3 regions of the Embleya sp. NPDC056575 genome follow, and region 1 is predicted to be linked to each of the others. Evidence: riboswitches for the same ligand, from Rfam matches in the RefSeq annotation. Region 1 holds a riboswitch; each other region holds the start of a gene.
What was found. A riboswitch is a leader RNA that binds a small molecule or an ion and turns the genes downstream of it on or off. The one in region 1 is predicted to bind thiamine pyrophosphate.
Positions count from the first base shown of each region.

Region 2: linked by a shared signal. The riboswitch ahead of thiO (glycine oxidase ThiO) and the one ahead of thiC (phosphomethylpyrimidine synthase ThiC) in region 1 are both predicted to bind thiamine pyrophosphate.
Region 3: linked by a shared signal. The riboswitch ahead of ACFRCG_RS20185 (purine-cytosine permease family protein) and the one ahead of thiC (phosphomethylpyrimidine synthase ThiC) in region 1 are both predicted to bind thiamine pyrophosphate.

Region 1 covers NZ_JBHTVA010000011.1:114,230-116,489, reverse strand. The annotation lists gene tenA (thiaminase II) at 1-427, shown strand, start outside; gene ACFRCG_RS11260 (hypothetical protein) at 580-780, shown strand; TPP riboswitch at 832-940, shown strand; gene thiC (phosphomethylpyrimidine synthase ThiC) at 932-2,260, shown strand, end outside.
Region 2 covers NZ_JBHTVA010000077.1:41,809-44,068, forward strand. The annotation lists gene ACFRCG_RS40205 (NAD(P)/FAD-dependent oxidoreductase) at 1-1,009, opposite strand, end outside; TPP riboswitch at 1,126-1,237, shown strand; gene thiO (glycine oxidase ThiO) at 1,233-2,260, shown strand, end outside.
Region 3 covers NZ_JBHTVA010000024.1:24,380-26,639, forward strand. The annotation lists gene ACFRCG_RS20185 (purine-cytosine permease family protein) at 1-1,054, opposite strand, end outside; TPP riboswitch at 1,050-1,193, opposite strand; gene ACFRCG_RS20190 (CHAT domain-containing protein) at 1,254-2,260, opposite strand, start outside.

The sequences.
Region 1 (2,260 bases):
GGCCGAGCGGTCGCTGCACGAGGGCTTCATGATCGACTTCGGCAGCTCGGTGGCCGACGCGACGGCGACCGAGCCGGTGTTGCCCAGCACCCGCGCCTACGTCAGCTACCTGATGGCCACCGTGCACAACGGCTCGTTCGCCGAGGGCGTGGCCGCGGTGCTGCCCTGCTACTGGATCTACGCCCGGGTGGGTGACGCGCTGCTCGCCAAGGGTTCGCCCGACGAGTTGTACGGGCGGTGGATAGCCACCTACGGCGCCGAGGAGTTCCAGGAGACGGTGCGCGCGGTCCTGGATCTGGTGGACCGGATCGGCGAGGACCTGTCGGCGGGCGAACGGGCCCGGATGCTGGAACACTTCGCGACCACCGCGCGCTACGAGTGGATGTTCTGGGACGCCGCGTGGCGAGGCGAGCGCTGGCCGGTCTGAGCACGGGGTACGGCGGAGCGCGGCCCGGCGCACGTCGGGCCGCCGTCGCGCGGAGCGGAACCGGCCTTCCCGGGTAGGGCGTGTCCTCCCGGGGAATGTGCTCCCCTGGTGTGCACGTCTCGCGTGGGTTCGCGTGACTTGGGGGTTGGACGATGGAGACATGGCCGCGGTGGGCGCGCATCGGCGTTCCGGTGGTGGCGCTGGTGCTGCTGTGCTGGTTGCTGATCTGGCTGTTCTCGGCCTTCCTGATGGTCCTCGTCAAGGGTGTCGTGGGGTTGTTCGTGGTGATCGGCATGGTCGTGCTCGCGCGTACGGCGGTGGCCGGTCGGGGACCGCGCGATCCGCTGGAGTGAACCCGGCGCTGGTCGTGCGGTCGGCGGTGTGCCAGGGTGGGGGCGCACCACACGGAGATACACGGGAGCTCGGGGCACCGGGCTGAGAGGGCGCTGAGGCCGCGCCGACCGCAGAACCTGACCGGGTAATGCCGGCGTAGGGAGCCTTTCCATGACCTCGCACGACACTTCGCTGCCCGCCGCCGGCATCGCCGCCGCGCAGACGGTCACCAGCGGTCCGATTTCCCCCGCCCACCACCGCGGCTACGTCGCCGGATCGCGCGAGGACCTGCGCGTCCCGGTGCGTACGGTGCACCTGACCAACGGCGAGACGGTTCGCCTGTACGACACGTCCGGCCCGTACACCGATCCCGCCTTCGAGGTGGACGTGCGGCGCGGTCTGCCCGCGTTGCGCGAGGGGTGGATCGACGAGCGCGGCGACACCGAGCGCTACGACGGCCGGATCGCCGACCTCACCCCGGCCGGGCTCGCGGTGCCGGGCGCGGGGGTGCGTCCCCGGCGGGCCGCCGGATCCGAGGCGGTGACCCAGCTCGGCTACGCCCGGCGCGGGCTGATCACCCCGGAGATGGAGTTCGTGGCCGTCCGCGAGGGCCTGACCCCCGAGGTGGTGCGGGACGAGATCGCCGCCGGGCGGGCGGTGTTGCCCGCGAACATCAATCACCCCGAGATCGAGCCGATGGCGATCGGGAAGAACTTCCTGGTCAAGGTGAACGCGAACATCGGCAACTCGGCGGTGACCTCCTCGATCGAGGAGGAGACCGACAAGCTGGTGTGGGCGATCCGCTGGGGCGCGGACACCGTGATGGACCTGTCCACCGGCAAGGACATCCACACCACGCGCGAGTGGATCGTGCGCAATTCGCCGGTCCCGATCGGCACGGTGCCGCTGTACCAGGCGCTGGAGAAGGTGAACGGCAAGCCCGAGGAACTGACCTGGGAGCTGTACCGGGACACCGTGATCGAGCAGTGCGAGCAGGGCGTCGACTACATGACGGTGCACGCCGGTGTGCTGCTGCGCTATGTGCCGCTGACCGCGCGGCGCAAGACCGGGATCGTCTCGCGCGGCGGCTCGATCATGGCCGCGTGGTGTCTGGCGCACCACCGGGAGAACTTCCTGTACACGCACTTCGCCGAGCTGACCGAGATCCTGCGCGCGTACGACGTGACCTACTCGCTCGGCGACGGCCTGCGTCCGGGCTCGATCGCCGACGCCAACGACGCGGCGCAGTTCGCCGAGTTGGAGACGCTGGGCGAACTGGGCCGGATCTCCCGGTCGATGGACGTCCAGGTGATGATCGAGGGCCCCGGCCACGTGCCGATGCACAAGATCAAGGAGAACGTCGACCTCCAGCAGCGCATCTGCGACGAGGCGCCGTTCTACACCCTGGGCCCGCTGACCACCGACGTGGCGCCCGGCTACGACCACATCACCTCGGCGATCGGCGCGGCGATGATCGGGATGTGGGGCACCGCGATGCTC
Region 2 (2,260 bases), on a different contig from region 1:
CGGCGTCGCGGAACACCAGTTCGTCGCCTTCGCCGTGCCGGCCGACGTACTGCACCATGCGGCCGAACTGGTCGGACCAGAAGTACGGGACCGGGTCGTAGGCCTGCTCGCCGCCGAGCAGGTTGGCCACGAGCACGCGCGGCGCCTGGAGCGCGTTGTCCCAGTGCTCGACGTGCATCCGGGTGCCGTAGCGGGCGGACGGGAACTCGACGCAGTCGCCGACCGCGTGGACCCCGGGCATCGAGGTGGCCAGGTACTCGTCCACCTCGACGAAGCCCCGCGCGGTGCGGGCGACGGCGGATCCCGCCAGCCAGTCGGTGGCCGGGCGCACGCCGATGCCGACCACGATCGCGTCGGCGCGCAGCCGGCGACCGTCGGTCAGGTGTACCGCGCCCGGCTCCAGGCGATCCACCCGCGCGCCGAGCAGCAGTTCCACGCCGGCCTCGGCGTACCAGGGCACGAAGCGCTCGCCGATCTCGTCGGGGAAGGGCCCGGCGAGCGGGGCGTGCAGCGCCTCGACCACGGTGGTCGGGCAGCCCGCGGCGGCCGCGGCGGTGGCCACCTCGGCGCCGATCCAACCCGCGCCGACGATCACCACGTGCGCGCCGGGCACGAGCGCGGTGCGCAGCGCGCGGGCGTCGTCGATGGTGCGCAGCACATGCACGCCGGGCACCTCGGCGGCGCCGGGCAGGTGCAGCACGCGCGATCCGGTGGCGATCACCAGGCGCTCGTAGGCGATCGGCCCCGCGTCGGTGTCCACCGCGCCCTCGCGCAGCCCCGTGGCGGTGCGGCCGAACAGCACCTCGGTGTCGAGCGCGGCCCAGTCCGCCTCGAAGGAGGTGTCGTCGGTCTTGCCGGCCAGGACCTCCTTCGACAGCGGCGGGCGGTCGTACGGCGCGTGCGCCTCGGCGCCGAGCAGGGTGACGCGCCCGGCGTACCCCTGTTCCCGCAGCGCCACCACGGTTTGCAGGCCGGCCATGCCGGCACCCACGACGAGCACGTTGTCCATGCGGGGCAGCCTATGACGCGTGCCCGGGTCGCCGACGGGCAGGGTCTTGACTCAGTCAAGGAGATCGGCGGGCACCGCTCGGGCACCCCGGATGGCGCCCGGGACGTGTCGTAGTGTGGAGAGGTCACGGGAGCCCGGTGAGACCGGGCTGAGAGGGGGGCTGCGAGCCCCCGACCGTCCGAACCTGATCCGGGTCATACCGGCGAAGGGAGTTCTGCTCATCATGTCCAACACCGGCACGGCCGGCCCCCCGGGCGTCGACGTCGTGGTCGTCGGCGCGGGCGTCGTCGGACTGTCGATCGCCTGGCGCGCCCGCGCCCGGCACGGCCTCGCGGTCACCGTGGTCGACCCCGCCCCCGGCACCGGCGCCTCGCACGCCGCGGCGGGCATGCTCACGCCCGTCTCCGAACTCCAGTACGGGGAGGAGAGCCTGCTCCGGCTGAGCATCGAATCCGCCCGGCGCTACCCGGAGTTCGCCGCCGAACTGGCCGACGCCGCGGGGCTGCCCTCGGGTTACCGCGCGTGCGGCACGATCGCGGTCGCGCTGGACGCGGACGACCGGGCGGTGCTCAAGGACCTGCACGCCTACCAGGAACGCCTCGGCCTACGCTCGGACTGGCTGACCAGCCGCGAGTGCCGCCGCCTCGAACCCATGTTGTCCCCGGCGATCACCGGCGGCCTGCACGTCGAGGACGACCACCAGATCGACAACCGCGTCCTGGTCGCGGCGCTGCTCGCGGCCTGCGCGCGGGCGGGCGTGACGATCGTGCGCGAGGGCGTCGAGCGGGTCCTGGTCGCCGACGAGCGCGCGTACGGTGTGCGGTTGCGCGACGGGCGGGCGCTGACCGCCGATCAGGTACTGCTCGCCGCCGGGTGCCGCTCGGCGCGGATCCCGGGCCTGCCGCCCGAGGCGGTGCCCCCGGTACGTCCGGTCAAGGGCGAGATCCTGCGGCTGGCCGTGCCGCCGGCGCTGCGCCCGCTGCTGTCCCGCAACATCCGGGGCGTGGTCAAGGGCGGCAGCATGTACCTGGTCCCGCGCGTGGACGGCGAACTGGTGATCGGCGCCACCGAACACGACCTCGGGTTCGACACCGAGGTCACCGCGGGCGGGGTCTACGAACTGCTCCGCGACGCGCACGAACTCGTCCCCGGCGTGACCGAGCTGCCGCTGGTCGAGACGCTCGCGGGGCTGCGCCCGGGCAGCCCGGACAACGCGCCGATCCTGGGCCGCTCCGCGCTGGCCGGTCTGGT
Region 3 (2,260 bases), on a different contig from region 1:
TCGAGCCGATCAGGGACAGGAAGCTCGCGTAGGTGTCGAAGTCGTTCACCATCAGCGCGAACGCCGTGACCAGCGCCCCCACGCCCAGGCAGAGGATCCGGCGGTCGACGCGCGGCGCGAGGTTCTGGATCGACATCGCGGTGCTGTAGACGTTGGCGAAGCTCTGGTCGACCTCGCGGACGACCAGGACCGCGAAGAACACCCAACCGGCGGTGACGCCCAGGAACGAGTCGAAGATCTTGTCCGCGTCGCCGCCCACCTGGGCGAGGGCGACCAGGCCCAGCAGATAGCACCAGATGCTGGTGACGGAGAAGCCGCTCAGCGCGGCCCAGAACGCCGGCTTCGTGCCGCGCGAGTGGCGGGTGTAGTCGGAGGCCAGCGGTACCCACGAGACCGCGACCGCGAGCGCGGCGTCCATCGCCGGGAAGAATCCGGACCACGAGCCCTCGGTCATCGGCGGCAGCCCCTCGCGCCACAGCTGGACCGAGAAGTAGAGCATCGCGATGCCCACCGCGATCGTCACGTAGCGGCGCAGGATGCGCAGCATGCCGAGCGGGCGCAGGGTCATCGCGGTGGTGACCGTGCCGGCGGCGACGATGTAGAGCCAGTGCGGGCCGTCGCCGTCGGTCATCGCCTCGATGCCGAGCGCGATGACCAGTAGCTCGAAGGTGCCCCAGCCGATGCACTGGACGATGTTGAACACGGTCGGCACGTACGAGATCTTCGTGCCGAACAACCCGCGCAACACCGTCATCGCGGGCGCGCCGCTGCGGGCGCCGGGGATGCCGGCGACCGCGACCATGAGCGTGCCGAGCAGCGTGCCGCCGATCGCCGCGACGATCGCGGCGACCATGGACAGTTGCGGATAGCCCGCCGGGGCAAGGACGAACAGGGCGCCGGAGAAGCCGAGGAGGCTCACCCCGAGGTTGGCCCAGAACGCGGCCTGGTCGCGGAAGCCGAGGGTGCGCGGCGGCGCGGTGTCCAGGACCAGCGGGGCCTCGGTCGCCGGGTGTGCCGCGGCGGGGCGTGCGTCGTCCACTGCTGGAGCCGACATGGCTCTACCTGCTCTCCCTACGCCGGCATTACCCGGACAGGTTCAAGCGGTCGGTGGCCCCGGGGTGTGCGCCGGCTCGCCACCGACACCCCATGCCGCCCTCTCAGCCCGGTTGGTCCGAGCTCCCGCGATGGCGTGGCGAACAGTACGCCCCCGGCGGGCGGCTTGGGAAGGCGGGGTGGGGGTCGGCGGCGGCGGCTCAGCGGCCCGAATGGGTGAAGGCGGCCCAGCCGGTGAGGTCGTTCGGGACGATCTCCCGGGCCTGCGCGGCGAGTTCGGCGGGCATCGCGGTGGGGATCCCGCGTTTGGGGTCGCGCATCCAGAGCTGGGCGGTGCGGAGCGCCTGGGCGGGCGGGAGGTCGCGGCGGTTGAGGTAGTGGTGGGCCATGTACAGGACCAGCGCGGCGGTGGTCGGGGCGACGGGCCAGAGGGTGGACACCACGGTGTGGGCGCCGGCGGCCAGGTGCTCGGCGGCGGATCCGGCGGCGCGGTCGGGGGCGAACACGATCGGGGCGCCGGCGGTGTGGCCGATTTCGATCGGGCGGTGCCGGCTCCGGTGCGGGTCGGCCGTCGGGCGCGCGGCGATGTCGCACAGCAGGCGGGGCGAGGCGATGTACGAGATCCGCGCGACCTGGAGCGCGTGCCGGCGGCGGCCGTCGACGGTCGACCAGGCGGCGTGCCAGGGCACCGAATCGAACAGGCCCGCCGGCAGCAGGACCAGGGACGGCGTGCGGCCGAACGTGCCGGGGACGGCGGCGAGTACGGGGGCCATCACCGCGTCCCAGGCCCAGGCGCAGAGGGCGTCGAGGAAGTCGGACAGGTGCTCCCGGTCGCCGTCGGGCAGGTCCAGGCCGTAGTCGAGTCCGGGCAGGTCGAGCAGCCGGGTCGAGCCGTCGACGCCGCTGACCACGGCGGCCCCGGGGACGAGTTGGACCAGCGCGTCGGCGCCGAGGCGGCGCAGCGCGACGGCGATCTCGGCGGCGGGCGGCGGGTCGAGGAGGGCGCGCCACCGGCCGTTGGCGGGGCCGGCGCCGACTCGGGCGTCACCCACGTGGGTGGCGGCCCGAAAGAGGTGGGCATCCGCCGACGCGGCACCGCGGGCCCGCCGGAAGCAGACCCGAGCCTGGTCGCGGGTGTCGGCGTCGCCGTCGTGGTCCGCCACAGCGCCATGGGCAACACCGGCGGCGTAGGCGAATTCCGGCCAGC